DNA from 4 places in the Pseudomonas sp. GW821-FHT05H12 genome. Region 1 is predicted to be linked to each of the others. Evidence: predicted binding sites of a transcription regulator. Region 1 holds the regulator's gene; each other region holds the start of a gene.

Region 1 (3,720 bases):
ACCGCGAAAAATTGCATTGAGCAGGTTCGCATCATCCGGCCGGCTTTCCAGCTCGACCAGTTGTTCGGACAGTTGCTCTAAAATTTCGCCGGCCTCTACAAGGAAATCCTGAAGGATTTCTTCATCGGCGCCGAAGCTCATGTGGGTGCTCCTTAGAAGCCTAAACTGGATAACAGGTCATCAACATCATCCTGACCCGATACAACGTCTTCACGTTTATCGGCATGAATCTGCGGACCTTCACCCTTGGCGAGATGTTTTTGTGGATCTTTTTCCGAGAGGATCGCTGCGCGGTCATGTTCGATACCGGCAAAGCGATCAACCTGGCCTGCCATAAGCACCAATTTGAGCAAGTTGCTTTCCACTTCGGTGACCAATTGGGTCACACGCTTGATCACCTGGCCGGTGAGGTCCTGGTAATCCTGGGCCAGCAGAATGTCGTTGAGGTTGCTGGAAACCGTGCGGTTTTCCTGCTCGCTGCGCGACAAAAAGCCGTCGACCCGACGCGCCAATTCACGAAACTCTTCCGCGCCCACTTCCCGACGCATGAAGCGGCCCCAGTCAACGCTGAGGGCCTGGGCTTCATTGGCCATTCCATTGACCAGGGGCGTGGCGTTCTCCACCAGGTCCATGGTGCGGTTGGCCGCCGCCTCAGTCAGCCTGACCACGTAGGACAGGCGTTCGGTGGCATCGGTGATTTGCGAAATCTCTTCGGCCTGGGGCATGTGCGGGTCAATCTGGAAATTGACGATCGCACTGTGCAGCTCGCGCGTGAGCTTGCCCACTTCCTGGTACAGGCCGCGGTCACGGGTCTGGTTGAGCTCATGGATTAACTGCACCGCGTCGCCAAACTGGCCTTTTTCAAGGCTGTCGACCAACTGGTGAGCATGCTTTTTCAGGGTCGACTCGAAGTCTCCCTGTGACGTTTCTTTATGCTCCATAGCTCCCCCGTGGCAGCATCAATGACCGATGCGTTCGAAGATTTTCTCGATCTTCTCTTTCAAGGCCAGCGCAGTGAATGGCTTGACCACGTAACCGTTTACCCCGGCTTGGGCGGCTTCGATGATCTGCTCACGCTTGGCTTCGGCGGTCACCATCAGCACAGGCAGGCTGCGCAGTTTTTCATCAGCACGCACGTGGCGCAGCAAATCGATACCGGTCATGCCCGGCATGTTCCAGTCGGTTACCAGAAAGTCGATGCTCCCGCTGTTGAGGATCGGAATTGCCGTAATGCCGTCATCCGCCTCGACCGTGTTTGTGAACCCAAGGTCACGCAACAGGTTTTTTATGATCCGCCGCATCGTTGAGAAGTCATCAACGATGAGGATTTTCATGTTCTTGTCCAATTCGACCTCCAAGCAGTCTTAAACGCGCCCAGCACCTGGACGCGCCATTTCAATCAACAGGCGTTACACAAAAAGGACTGCCCAGGGCACCACGGTACGAACCCGCGAAAGCGTGGGCTTTCACGGTAGCGTCTGCAGTGTCCCCACACTGCCTGTCAGCGCGCTCGCCACTCTCCCAATCGCCCCCGCAAGCGGGCTGCGCACTGGCTATGCAGCTGGCTGACACGCGACTCGCTGACCCCCAGGACCTCACCGATTTCCTTGAGGTTCAGCTCTTCGTCGTAGTACAGCGCCAACACCAGTCGCTCACGCTCCGGCAAATTGGCGATCGCGTCCGCCAACGCGCCCTGGAAGCGTTCATCTTCCAGGTCACGCGACGGCTCGAGATGTGCACTCGCGCCGTCCTCGTGCAGCCCTTCGTGTTCGCCGTCCTGCAACAGGTCGTCGAAACTGAACAGGCGGCTGCCCAAGGTATCGTTCAAAATCCCGTAGTAATCATCGAGACTCAATTGGAGTTCGGCCGCAACTTCATGATCTTTAGCGTCACGACCGGTTTTTGCTTCAATTGCGCGAATTGCATCACTGACCATGCGCGTATTGCGGTGCACCGAACGCGGTGCCCAATCGCCTTTGCGCACTTCGTCGAGCATCGCGCCACGGATACGGATACCCGCATACGTCTCAAAACTTGCACCCTTGCTCGCGTCGTATTTGGTCGACACTTCGAGCAAGCCGATCATGCCGGCCTGGATCAGGTCTTCGACCTGGACGCTGGCCGGCAGGCGTGCCAGCAGGTGATAGGCGATACGCTTGACCAACGGCGCGTAGCGCTCGATCAACTCGCCCTGGCTGTCACGGGCAGACTTCTTGTACGCGTTGTAGCCAGTCGCTGTCATAGCACGGGTCCTGCGCTCGTCTGATGCACCAATCGCTCGACGAAAAACTCCAGATGCCCCCGCGGGTTGGCGGGCAACGGCCAGGTATCGACCTTCTGGGCAATGGCCTTGAACGCCAGTGCGCACTTCGAACGAGGGAACGCTTCATAGACCGCACGCTGCTTTTGCACGGCCTTGCGTACACACTCGTCATAAGGAACTGCGCCGACGTATTGTAAGGCGACATCGAGGAAGCGATCCGTGACCTTGGTCAACTTGGCGAACAGGTTTCGCCCCTCCTGAGGGCTTTGGGCCATGTTGGCCAGCACGCGGAAGCGGTTCATGCCGTAGTCACGGTTAAGCAGTTTGATCAGGGCGTAGGCGTCGGTGATCGAGGTGGGTTCATCGCAGACCACCAGCAGCACTTCTTGCGCCGCGCGCACGAAGCTGACCACGGACTCGCCGATCCCGGCGGCGGTGTCGATCACCAGCACGTCGAGGTTGTCGCCGATATCACTGAAGGCCTGGATCAGGCCGGCATGCTGCGCCGGGCTCAGGTGCACCATGCTCTGGGTGCCCGAGGCGGCCGGCACGATCCGAATGCCACCGGGGCCCTGGAGCAGCACATCGCGCAGCTCACAACGGCCTTCGATCACATCGGCGAGGGTGTGTTTGGGTGTCAGCCCCAGCAGAACGTCGACGTTCGCCAACCCCAGGTCAGCATCCAGCAGCATGACGCGACGGCCAAGCTCTGCCAGGGCCAGGGACAAATTCACTGACACGTTAGTTTTCCCGACGCCACCTTTGCCGCCGGTCACCGCGATCACCTGTACGGGATGCATGCTGCCCATTTTATTTCTTTACCTTGTCTTGCTTAGACGCAGGCTACATGGCTTGGCCGCGTGAATCGCTTGCAGACCATCGATGTAGATACATTTCACGGTGTTCATGCTGCCCTCAACCGACCCGTTTTGCCGGGTTGTGGTAAAGGTCAGCGAACATGTCGGCCATCGCTTCCTCGCTAGGCTCTTCTTGCATTTGCACGCTGACTGCACGGCTGACCAACTGATGACGGCGCGGCAGATGCAGATCATCCGGGATCCGCGGCCCGTCGGTCAGGTAGGCAACCGGCAATTCGTGGCTGATGGCCAGGCTCAACACCTCGCCCAGACTCGCCGTTTCATCGAGTTTAGTCAGGATGCAACCGGCCAGGCCGCAGCGCTTGTAGCTGTGATACGCAGCGGTAAGAACCTGTTTCTGGCTGGTGGTTGCAAGCACCAGGTAATTCTTCGACTTGATGCCACGCCCGGCCAGGCTTTCCAGTTGCATGCGCAACGCCGGGTCGCTGGCTTGCAGGCCAGCGGTATCGATCAACACCACGCGCTTGCGCAACAGGGGGTCGAGGGCATTGGCCAGGGACTGGCCCGGGTCGACGTGGGTCACCGACACATTGAGGATACGCCCCAGGGTCTTGAGCTGTTCCTGGGCACCAATACGGT
Region 2 (3,720 bases), on a different contig from region 1:
CGCCAGCAACTGGTGAAACTGGCGGCCAGCGGCCTGGTACAGGCCACTTCTGAGGTGCGCGGGGTAGGGCGCCCGACGCAGGTGTGGCAACTCACGGCCCAGGGGCATGCACGCTTTCCGGACACCCACTCGGACCTGACCCTGCAACTGCTGCAGACCGTGCGCGAAACCTTCGGCGAGGCCGCCATCGATCGCCTGATCGACGTGCGCGAGCGCCAGACTCAAGCCTTGTATGAGCAAGAAATGGAAGGGTTGGCGGACCTGAAGGCACGGGTCGAACGGCTGGCCACGCTGCGAACCCGTGAAGGCTATATGGCCGAATGGAGCGAACAACCCGACGGCGCCTTGATCCTGGTGGAAAACCACTGCCCGATCTGTGCCGCCGCCACGGCATGCCAGGGCTTTTGCCGGGCGGAGTTGCAGGTGTTCGAGCAGGTGCTGCAAGCCAAAGTGGAGCGGGTGGAACACATCCAACTGGGGGCGAGGCGATGTGCGTATCGGGTGATGCCCGCCTGACGTTTATCCCCGTCCTCTGTAGGAGCCGGCTTGCCGGCGATGGCATCGACGGGGTGCTACTGATGCACCGCGTTGCATGCATCGCCGGCAAGCCAGCGCCTACAGGGGAGCGCGCTTATTGGTGAAAGCGCCGCCCCAACGCATCCAGCCGCACCGCAATCACCGGCAACTGCTCACTGCTCCTGGCCAGCAACTCCACGTCGTCCGCCGTGCTCTGGGCAATGCCTTGCACCGCCTGCAACCGCCCCACAATCTCCAGATTGGCTGACGTCTGCTCCCGCGTCGTACTTACGATCCGCCCATTCAATTCATCGATATGCGCAATGTCATTGCCCACGGCTTGCAGCATGTCCACTGCGACCTGGCTGTCTTCCACGCACCGTTCCACCCCCTGGCGGCTGTCGTGCATGGCTTCCACGGCTTGGCGGCTGCCGTGTTGCAAGCCTTCGATGATGGTCTTGATTTCCTGGGTGGAAACGGCGGTGCGTTGGGCCAGGCTGCGCACTTCGTCGGCGACCACGGCAAAACCGCGGCCTTGTTCACCGGCGCGGGCGGCTTCGATGGCGGCGTTGAGGGCGAGGAGGTTGGTCTGGTTGGCGATGCTGTTGATCACTTCGAGCACGGTGCCGATCTGTTCGGCCTGTACCGCCAGGCCTTGCACGGTTTCGTGGGTGCCGTTGAGGCGGGAGGCCAATTGAGTGATTTCGTGTTGCGCACGGCCGACACTTTGCTGGCCGCGCACGATTTGCTGGCTGGCCTTGCCCGCGTGTTCGACGGCTTGTTCGACGTGCACGGCGATGTGGCCCATGGCGTCTTCCATGCGCTGCATCGAGCCGGTCATCTGAGTGATTTCTGCCAGCTGGTGCCTCGCACCTTTTTCCAGGGTGCCGCTGGCACTGGCCAGTTCCTGGCCCAGCTGGCCGAGGCCGTGGGAGTCGCGGGTGACGCCATCGATCAGGTGGGTGATCTGCTGCAGGAAGTGATCAAAGCGCTTGGCCAGTGACACATGCACCTTGCCTTCGCCCTGGCTGGTCTGGGAGGTGAATTGCGAGGTGACGGCCAGCATTTTTTCGAGCATTTCCTGGCTCTCGACCGCTTCGGCCTGGCTGTGCACGGCGAGGTAGAGCAGGGCGACGGTTTCCATCACCACGTAGAACGCATGCACGAACACCATCCCCCAGCCGCCGTGATGATCCATCACAAACACCGGGAAGCCCTGATGCTGCAAGGCATGGAACACCACGTGGTGTACCGCGATGGTGAGGGCAGCCACCAGGATCGGCAGCCAGTCGCGGTAAAACGTAAGCACCGCCAGCAGGGCGAAGATGCCGAAGTGGGATTCGATCACACCCTGGGCCTGGTTGATGTGCAGGGCGGCCATGACCATCAGGCCTGCGCCGAGTGCGCAGCGCATCACGCGGGTGCCTGAAAGGGCACGGTAAAGCGCGGTCAGTACAACAGCGGTGCCGCCGCCGATGATCACCGCTTGCAGCAAGGTGTCGTGCCAGAACGCCAGGCCCACGGAGAACAAAAACATCAGCCAGATCAACGCCAGCATGATGCGGTCGGCCTTGCGGTAATGCTCGAGAAAACGCGTACGGACAGGCATGCAGGCTTACTCCATGTAATCGTAAGAGGATCTGGCGTGCGCGGGGCGAGTGTTCGGATTCAATACTGCAAGTCAGTTATCGGCCTGGTCGAGTAGGACTTTAAACGGGCCAGGCGCTGTTCGAAGCCTTAGCGCCCCGCAATCGCCACCCGACTCGTCGCCTTCACTTCCTTCAACGCCAGGCTCGACTGGATCGACGCAATCCCCAGCTGCCGGCGCAGCACGTTCTCGACAAATTCGCTGTAGCTGTCGAGGTCCTCGGCGAGTACCTGCAGCAGGTAATCCGCATCGCCGGTGATCTTGTGGCACGCCAGCACCTGGGGCAGCTCGCGCATCACGGCCTCGAACGCGTCCGGCGCCTGGTCGGCATGGATGGCAAAGCGCACGTGCACGAAGGCCAGGATGTTCAGCCCGAGCAGCTTGCGATCGAGGTTGGCCTGGTAGTCCTTGATCACGCCTTCTTCTTCCAGGCGCTTGCGGCGACGCCAGCACGGCGTGAGGCTCAGGGACAGGCGCTCGCTGAGTTGGGCGTTGGAAATGCTGGCGTCTTCCTGCAGCAGGGCGAGGATGGCGAGATCAGTATCATCAAGAGCGACCTGCTTGGTTTTATTTTTCATTTATCGGTGCTGTAAGGGTAAAAAGTTCCGAATAAGCTAACAGTGGTGGAATTAAAAGCAAAGAAAGCCCGGCGTCGCCAGAACAAAATAGACCCTGTCTTTTACTGGCGGAACCTCAGCAATGTTGACTGTTTTTAGTGATGACCACCGTTTGCACCATGGCACCGAATTGAAAGATGGCGTGCTCAAACCTTCGTTCGAACAACCCAGCCGAGCGGACACGGTGCGTGACCGGGTACAACGGGTGGGGCTGGGCGAGATCATCGTGCCGCGCACCTTCGACCGCGCCTGCTACGTCAATGCCCACAGCGAACGCTATGTGACCTTCCTCGAAACCGCCTGGGCCGAATGGACCGCCATTGGCCGCAGCCATGACGCACTGCCGCTGGTGTGGCCGGTGCGCGACCTGGCCAACCAGCAGGTGCCGGAGTTCATCGATGGCAAGCTGGGCTTCTTCGCCATGGACGCCGGCTCGCCGATCACCCGCACCACCTGGAACGCGGTGAAAACCAGCGCGGATATCGCACTGACTGGCCTGGCGCTGATCGATGAAGGCCAGCACAGCGCCTTCGCCCTGTGCCGTCCACCTGGGCACCATGCGGCACGCGAATACATGGGCGGTTATTGCTACCTCAACAACGCCGCAATTGCCGCGCAACAGGCCATCACCCAGGGCGCCAAGCGCGTGGCGGTGCTGGACGTGGACTTCCACCATGGCAACGGCACGCAGAACATTTTCTATGATCGCCCCGACGTGATGTTCATCTCGTTGCACGGCGAGCCGAGCGTGTCCTATCCGTACTTTTCCGGCCATGCCCACGAGCGCGGTGCCGGGGCGGGAGAGGGCTTCAACCTCAATTACCCGTTGCCGAAAAACACCGATTGGGCCAGTTACCAAGTCGCCTTGCTTGACGCCTGTCGGCAATTGAAACACTTCGCCCCCGAAGTGCTGGTGATTTCCCTGGGCGTCGACACCTT
Region 3 (3,720 bases), on a different contig from region 1:
GCAGGCAGACGCAATTGCACGCCATCACCTGCAAGAGGCCCTGCAATATCGGCCGGCAGCCATCATCTGAGCCCAACACCGCCCCTGTGGGAGCCGGCTTGCCGGCGATGGCTGCTTCAAGGTTTGCGCCAGGCCTGAGGGCCTTATCGCCGGCAAGCCGGCCCCTACAGAGGGCGGGGTGTCAGCGGAAGCGGTCGACCTCTTGGCGCAAGCCCGCCGCCAGGGTTTCCAGTTCCTTGGCGGTGATCGCCAGGTTCGACACCACTTCACGTTGCTCGCTGTTGGCCAGCGCAATGCTTTGCAGGTTGCTGCTGAGCACGTTCGCGGTGCTGCTCTGTTCCTGGGTCGCGGTGGTGATCGCCGCAAATTGCTGGCCAGCCGAGCGGCTTTGCTCGTCGATGCGTGCCAGGGCCGAAGCCACGTCCGCGTTGCGCGACAGCCCTTCCTGCATCAACACATTACCGCGCTCCATAGTGCTGATGGCGTTGCCGGTTTCCTGCTGGATACTCTGGATCATCCCGGAGATTTCATCGGTAGCCTCACGGGTGCGCGACGCTAGGTTACGCACTTCATCGGCAACCACGGCAAAACCACGGCCTTGCTCGCCAGCCCGTGCAGCTTCGATGGCGGCGTTGAGCGCCAGCAGGTTGGTCTGCTCGGCAATCGAGGTGATCACCCCCACAATCCCGCCGATTTCCTGGGAGCGCTGGCCCAAGGTGTTGATCACCGTGGCCGTGCTGTTCAGTGCTGTGGCGATATGTTCCAGGGACGACGAGGCTTCTTGCATCGAGGTGCGGCCGATGCGGGTTTGCTGGGCATTTTCCTGGGCCAGACGTTCGGTGTTGCCCATGTTGTCGGCAATGTTCAGCGAGGTGGCACTGAACTCTTCCACTGCGCCGGCCATGCTGGTGATCTCGCCGGATTGCTGTTCCATGCCTTCATAAGCACCACCGGACAACCCCGACAAGGCCTGTGCCCGGCTATTGACCTCTTCCGCCGCCTTGCGGATATGCGAAACCATGGTCGACAAAGCTTCACCCATCTGGTTGAAGCTGCGCGCCAACTGGCCGATTTCATCATGGCTGGCCACGTTCAAGCGTGCGCTCAAATCGCCAGCGCCCAGGGCTTCGGCCTGGCGCACCAGGTCACTCAACGGCTGCAGTTTGCTGCGCAGCAGCCAGACTGCCGCGCCCACCGCCAACAGCATCGCCAGCACGCTGCCGATCACCAGGCGAATACCCACCGCCCAGGTGACTGCGCGGATCTCGGACTTCGGCATGCTTGCCACCACCGACCACGGGCCGCCTTCGAACGGTACCGAGACGCTGTAGAAGTCTTCGCTCTTGTCGCTCCAGAAGCGGCCTTCACCGGGCTTTTTCGCCAGGTCGAGCATCACCGGGATCGCTTGATCCAGTGCCTGCACACCCGCCGGTGGCACCAGCCAGTGTTTCTGCTCGTCCAACAGCGCCAGCGAGCCGGTCTGGCCGATACGGAAGCGCTTGAGGTTGTCGAACTGGGCCTTCTGCTCGTCGGTGTAGTCAAAGCCGATGAACAACACGGCGATGACCTTGCCACTGGCGTCACGCACCGGGGTGTACTGGGTCATGTAGGAGCGGTCGAACAGCACGGCCCGGCCCACATAGTTCTGTCCGGCCAGCAGGCGCTGGTACGCCGGGTGTTGGTGGTCGAGCACGGTGCCGATGGCCCGGTTGCCGTCCTGCTTGGTCAGCGAGGTGCTGATGCGGATGAAGTCTTCGCCGCTGCGCACGAATACCGTGGCCACGCCGCCGGACATCTGCTTGAACTCGTCCACTTCATCAAAGTTGTTGTTCAGCACATCCTCGCCCAGGTACAGGCTTGGGGTTTGCACGCCGGCCACGGTGACTGGCCGGTCTGCACGCACACTCAAGCCGGCGCCGAAGCGCTTCTCGAACAGCCCGCTCAAACGCTGAGTACTCTCGCGCAAGGTGCTGTGGAAGGTGTTGAGTTGGTCGGCCAGCAAACGCGCCTCGCTGGCCAGGTGCTCCTCGCGGGTGTCGAGGTTGGCCGAGTCAAGGGAACGCAAAGCGAAGACGGTACTGCCGCTGATGACGACAGCCAAAATAACGGCCAAGGCGAGGCCTAGTTGGGAGGCGATCCGAGCGCGAGGTTGAGACATGACAGCTCCTGGCCGAGGCCAGGATCATCCTGATCTCATAGCGCTGCTCGGCAAATTATCTGGTGGGAAACGTTGGTGCACGATGGTTCCAACACACCTTCTTCGGCGGGCCTGGGCAATACTTGAGCGATTCACAGGGGTATCGCGCAAACGATTGCACGAACGGTAGTCCGCGCATCAGTCGAGGCGCTGCACCTGAGGCAATTCCATCGCCTTGACTTCGCCTTGAAGAAACTCCGCCAACCGCCGCAAGCGTTCACCTCCGGGGCGGGTTTTCGGCCACACCAGGTAATAATTTTCGCCACTGGCCACGGCGGTGGGCCACGGCAGGCTCAACCGCCCTTGCGCCACGTCCTCGGCCACCATCAGCAGGTCGCCCATGGACACTCCATAGCCCCGCGCGGCGGCGATCATGCCCAGTTCAAGGGTATCGAACACCTGCCCGCCCTTGAGCGACACCTGGGACGACAAGCCCATGCGCTCCAACCAATTGCGCCAGTCGCGCCGATCGGGCGTGGGGTGCAGCAGCTCGGCGGTGGCCAGGCGCGCCGCATCCCAAGGGCCGTCGTCGAGCAGGTTGGGCGCCCCCACTGGAATCAGCAATTCCGGGAACAGGTAGCTGGCTTCCCAATCGGCTGGAAAATGCCCGTAGCTCAGCAGCACCGCACAATCGAATGGCTCCTGGTTGAAGTCCACCTCGTCCACACTCATCCACGCACTGGTCAGTTGCACCTCGTTGCCCGGCTGCAAGGCGCGGAATCGACTGAGACGCGCCAGCAGCCAGCGCATGGTCAGGGTCGAGGGTGCCTTCATGCGCAGGATGTCATCTTCGGCATTCAGGGTATGGCAGGCCCGCTCCAGCGCGGCAAAGCCTTCACGCACGCCGGGCAGCAGCAGGCGCGCCGCCTCGGTGAGTTGCAGGGTCCGCCCGCTGCGCTGGAACAGGCGGCAGGCAAAATGCTCTTCCAGCGTGCGGATGTGCCGGCTGACCGCGCTCTGCGTGATCGACAGCTCCTCGGCGGCGCGCGTGAAGGAGTTATGCCGGGACGCGGCCTCGAATGCACGCAAGGCATAAAGCGGAGGAAGGCGGCGCGACATAAGGAAAACTCCTACAAGGCAATCCGGCACCCTAGCAGAATCTATAAGTATGAGTATTAGTCATGCGAACGATCGCTTTTATCCTTTTGTGTAATGCGCCAGGAGCGCCGAGAATCAACCCTTCCCCAACCCTCTGACTTTTTGAGTGTGATGATCATGCAGCATCCGGCGCGTACCGAACTCTGGGCCATTCTGCGGCTGTCAGGGCCGTTGATTGCCTCACAGTTGGCGCACATGCTGATGGTGCTGACCGACACCCTGATGATGGCCCGCCTGAGCCCTGAAGCCCTGGCCGGTGGAGGCCTGGGCGCGGCCAGCTATTCCTTTGTGTCGATTTTCTGCATCGGCGTAATTGCTGCCGTGGGCACCCTGGTGGCCATTCGGCACGGCGCGGGCGATATCGAAGGCGCCACCCGCCTGACCCAGGCCGGGCTTTGGCTGGCGTGGCTGATGGCGCTGGTGGC
Region 4 (3,720 bases), on a different contig from region 1:
GCCCATGTCTTTCCAGCGGTTGACGATGCCGCAGAACAGCTCGGCCGTCTTCTCGGTGTCGTAGCGAGCCGAGTGGGCCTCGCGACCGTCAAAGTCGATACCGGCTGCCTGGCAGGCTTTTGCCAGCACGGTCTGGCCATACGCCAGGCCGGCGAGGGTGGCCGTGTCAAAGCTGGAGAAAGGGTGGAACGGATTGCGTTTCATGTCCAGCCGCGCCACGGCGGCGTTCAGGAAGCCCAGGTCGAAGCTGCTGTTGTGACCCACCAGGATCGCACGTTTGCAGCCATTGGCCTTCAACGCCTTGCGCACGCCACGGAAGATGTCGGTCAGCGCCGCTTCTTCGCTCACGGCCATGCGCAGCGGGTGATCGAGCTTGATCCCGGTGAATTCCAAAGCGGCCGCTTCGATGTTCGCGCCTTCAAACGGCTCGACGCGGAAGAAGTGGGTGTGTTCCGGGAACACAAAGCCCTGTTCATCCATGCCGATGGTGGTCGCAGCGATTTCCAGCAGGGCGTCGGTGGCACTGTTGAAGCCACCGGTTTCTACGTCGATGACAACCGGCAGATAGCCGCGAAACCGCTCGGCCATCGGGTGACGGGAACCGCCACCACTGTGCTCGTGTTCGTCGTCGTAATGGTCTTCACTCACTTGCTTTCCTCCAGCAGGCGCCAGCGCAGTGTTTCACCGGCGCGCAGCGGGATGACAGTCAGCTCGCCAAACGGCAGGCTGGCAGGGGCGGTCCAGTCTTCACGAACCAGGGTGATGCGGTCGGTGTTCGCCGGCAAGCCGTAGAAACGCGGGCCGTTGAGGCTGGCGAATGCTTCGAGCTTGTCCAGCGCATTACGTTGTTCGAACGCTTCGGCGTACAGCTCGATGGCAGCAAATGCCGTGTAGCAACCGGCACAACCGCACGCGGCTTCTTTGGCATGCTGGGCATGAGGCGCGGAGTCGGTGCCGAGGAAGAACTTCGGATTACCGCTGGTCGCGGCGTCCAGCAGCGCCACCTGATGGGTGTTGCGCTTGAGGATCGGCAGGCAATAGAAGTGCGGCCGAATCCCGCCCACCAGCATGTGGTTGCGGTTGTACAGCAAGTGGTGCGCGGTGATGGTTGCGCCAACGTTGGCCGAGGCCTCGGTGACAAACTGCACGGCATCGGCGGTGGTGATGTGCTCGAACACCACCTTCAGGGTCGGAAACAGCTCGACCACACGGCGCATGTGCTCATCGATGAAGATTTTTTCACGATCGAACACGTCGACGTCGCCACGGGTGACTTCACCGTGGATCAACAGCGGCATGCCAACTTCGGCCATGGCTTCGATCGCCGGCAGGATCTTGTCGATACTGGTCACGCCGGAGTCGGAGTTGGTGGTCGCGCCTGCCGGATACAGCTTGGCGGCGTGCACGAAACCGCTGGCTTTGGCTTCACGAATCTCTTCGGGCTGGGTGCGGTCGGTGAGGTAGAGCACCATCAACGGTTCGAAGCGGCTGCCGGCCGGTCGTGCAGCGAGGATTCGCTGGCGATAGGCATCGGCTTGCTCGGCGTTACGCACCGGAGGTACCAGGTTAGGCATGATGATGGCGCGGCCAAACGTGCGCGCTACATCGGCCACGGTGTGGGGTAACGCAGCACCATCGCGAAGATGAATATGCCAGTCGTCGGGACGCAGCAGGGTCAGGCGGTCGGACATTGGGGATTCCAGGCGGGTCAATCTGGTGGGAATGCTACCGGAAAAGACTCTATCAGGCACTCGCTATCAAGTTTTGCGGGATGCATCCGATAGCCTTTTGTATGCCTTATCGATGTATGACGCTTTGAAGTGTTGTAGAAACCAGTGGAGCCTCCCGTGCGCCAGCATTATCTAGCCCTGCTCAGTGTGTTCGCCAGCCTGCCTGCGATGGCCCTCACGTTCCAGACACGTCTGGAGAATATTGAGTGGAAGGTGGAAGGCGACCAGTTCGAGTGCCGCCTGACCCAGCCGATCACGGATTTCGGTTCGGGTGAGTTCGTGCGCCGGGCCGGTGAGCAGGCGACGTTCCGCCTGAAAGCCTATAACGGCTCGCTGGGCGCAGGTTCCGCGACACTCTTGGCCGCTGCGGCGCCCTGGCAGCCGGGGCGCGGTGATATCAACCTTGGCGCCGTACGTGCAGGTAGTGGCGATGTGCTGTTCAACAGCTCCCAGGCCCAGGCCGGGCGACTGTTCACCGGTTTGCTTGAAGGGCGCAGCCCGACGGTCCGACATTACGGGCGCGAAGGGGGGTACTCGGAAATTCGCCTGTTGCCGGTGAAATTCAGCAAGGCCTACAACGACTACCAGTTGTGCACCACCAAGCTGTTGCCGATGAATTACGACCAGGTCAAGCAGACCGAAGTCGGATTCCCCGGGGGTGGCATCGAACTGGACGCGGCCGCCAAGAAGAAGCTGGATGTGATACTCGCGTTCATGAAAGCCGACCCCACGGTCAACCATATCGAATTGAATGGCCATTCGGACAACAGCGGCAACCGTTTGACCAACCGGGATGTCTCGCGCCGTCGCGGCCTGGCAGTAATGGATTACCTGAAGGCCAACGGTATCCAGGAATCGCAGATCACCTTGCGCTTTCATGGCGAAAGCTACCCATTGGCGCCCAATACCAACGCGGCAAACCGGGCCCGCAATCGCCGCGTCAACATTCAGCTTGAGCGTGTGGCAGCCCCCGAGAAACCGGCGCCCACGGCCACCGGCCCGAGCAACCCCGCGCACACGTCGTAAGGTGCGACCATCGGTCGCCCGCTCGACATAATCTGTCGCTTTATCTTCATTTGCTGTCGCGCCTCTGTAAATTCACGGTTTTGGTCGGTAGAATCGACGCCTTTCCGTACAACCCCGTGGAGTGATGGCATGGCCGACGTAAACAAGGTCGTTCTCGCGTATTCCGGCGGCCTGGACACTTCGGTGATCCTCAAGTGGCTGCAGGATACTTATAACTGTGAAGTGGTGACCTTCACCGCTGACCTGGGTCAGGGCGAAGAGGTCGAACCTGCACGTGCCAAGGCGCAAGCCATGGGCGTGAAAGAGATCTACATTGACGACCTGCGCGAAGAGTTCGTCCGCGATTTCGTTTTCCCGATGTTTCGCGCCAACACCGTCTACGAAGGCGAGTACCTGCTGGGTACTTCCATCGCACGTCCGCTGATCGCCAAGCGCCTGATCGAAATCGCCAACGAAACCGGCGCCGACGCCATTTCCCATGGCGCTACGGGCAAGGGCAACGACCAGGTACGTTTCGAGCTGGGTGCCTACGCGCTCAAGCCAGGCGTAAAAGTGATTGCCCCTTGGCGTGAGTGGGACCTGCTGTCCCGTGAAAAGCTGATGGATTATGCTGAAAAGCACGCCATCCCGATCGAACGCCACGGCAAGAAGAAGTCCCCGTACTCGATGGACGCCAACCTGCTGCACATCTCCTATGAAGGCGGCGTGCTGGAAGACACCTGGACCGAGCACGAAGAAGACATGTGGAAATGGACCGTCTCCCCGGAGAACGCTCCAGACAAGCCACAGTACCTGGAACTGACCTACCGTAACGGCGACATCGTTGCACTGGACGGCGTCGAAATGACCCCGGCCACCGTGCTGGCGACCTTGAACCGTATCGGCGGCGAACACGGTATCGGCCGTCTCGACATCGTCGAGAACCGTTACGTGGGCATGAAGTCCCGTGGCTGCTACGAAACCC

What was found. The regulator FliA, encoded in region 1, starts transcription of late flagellar genes. The targets are predictions, from matches to a motif close to CTAAAGTTTNNNNNNNNNNNGCCGNTAA.
Region 2: AC07SU_RS01175 (methyl-accepting chemotaxis protein) is a predicted target of FliA. The motif match lies at 2,202-2,229, and genes of this name have one in related genera.
Region 3: AC07SU_RS04535 (methyl-accepting chemotaxis protein) is a predicted target of FliA. The motif match lies at 2,258-2,285, and genes of this name have one in related genera.
Region 4: AC07SU_RS17450 (flagellar protein MotY) is a predicted target of FliA. The motif match lies at 1,757-1,784, and genes of this name have one in related genera.

Annotation. Positions count from the first base shown of each region.
Region 1 is NZ_JBWKRS010000041.1:11,793-15,512, forward strand. Features, by position in the region: gene AC07SU_RS26615 (chemotaxis protein CheA) at 1-141, opposite strand, end outside; gene AC07SU_RS26620 (protein phosphatase CheZ) at 153-941, opposite strand; gene AC07SU_RS26625 (chemotaxis response regulator CheY) at 960-1,334, opposite strand; gene fliA (RNA polymerase sigma factor FliA) at 1,502-2,242, opposite strand; gene fleN (flagellar synthesis regulator FleN) at 2,239-3,072, opposite strand; gene flhF (flagellar biosynthesis GTPase FlhF) at 3,179-3,720, opposite strand, start outside.
Region 2 is NZ_JBWKRS010000001.1:254,443-258,162, reverse strand. Features, by position in the region: gene AC07SU_RS01180 (helix-turn-helix transcriptional regulator) at 1-516, shown strand, start outside; gene AC07SU_RS01175 (methyl-accepting chemotaxis protein) at 632-2,125, opposite strand; gene AC07SU_RS01170 (Lrp/AsnC family transcriptional regulator) at 2,254-2,742, opposite strand; gene AC07SU_RS01165 (histone deacetylase family protein) at 2,864-3,720, shown strand, end outside.
Region 3 is NZ_JBWKRS010000003.1:258,073-261,792, forward strand. Features, by position in the region: gene AC07SU_RS04530 (YifB family Mg chelatase-like AAA ATPase) at 1-70, shown strand, start outside; gene AC07SU_RS04535 (methyl-accepting chemotaxis protein) at 182-2,158, opposite strand; gene AC07SU_RS04540 (LysR substrate-binding domain-containing protein) at 2,336-3,256, opposite strand; gene AC07SU_RS04545 (NorM family multidrug efflux MATE transporter) at 3,407-3,720, shown strand, end outside.
Region 4 is NZ_JBWKRS010000018.1:65,494-69,213, reverse strand. Features, by position in the region: gene rnt (ribonuclease T) at 1-648, opposite strand, end outside; gene pyrC (dihydroorotase) at 645-1,691, opposite strand; gene AC07SU_RS17450 (flagellar protein MotY) at 1,848-2,756, shown strand; gene AC07SU_RS17445 (argininosuccinate synthase) at 2,886-3,720, shown strand, end outside.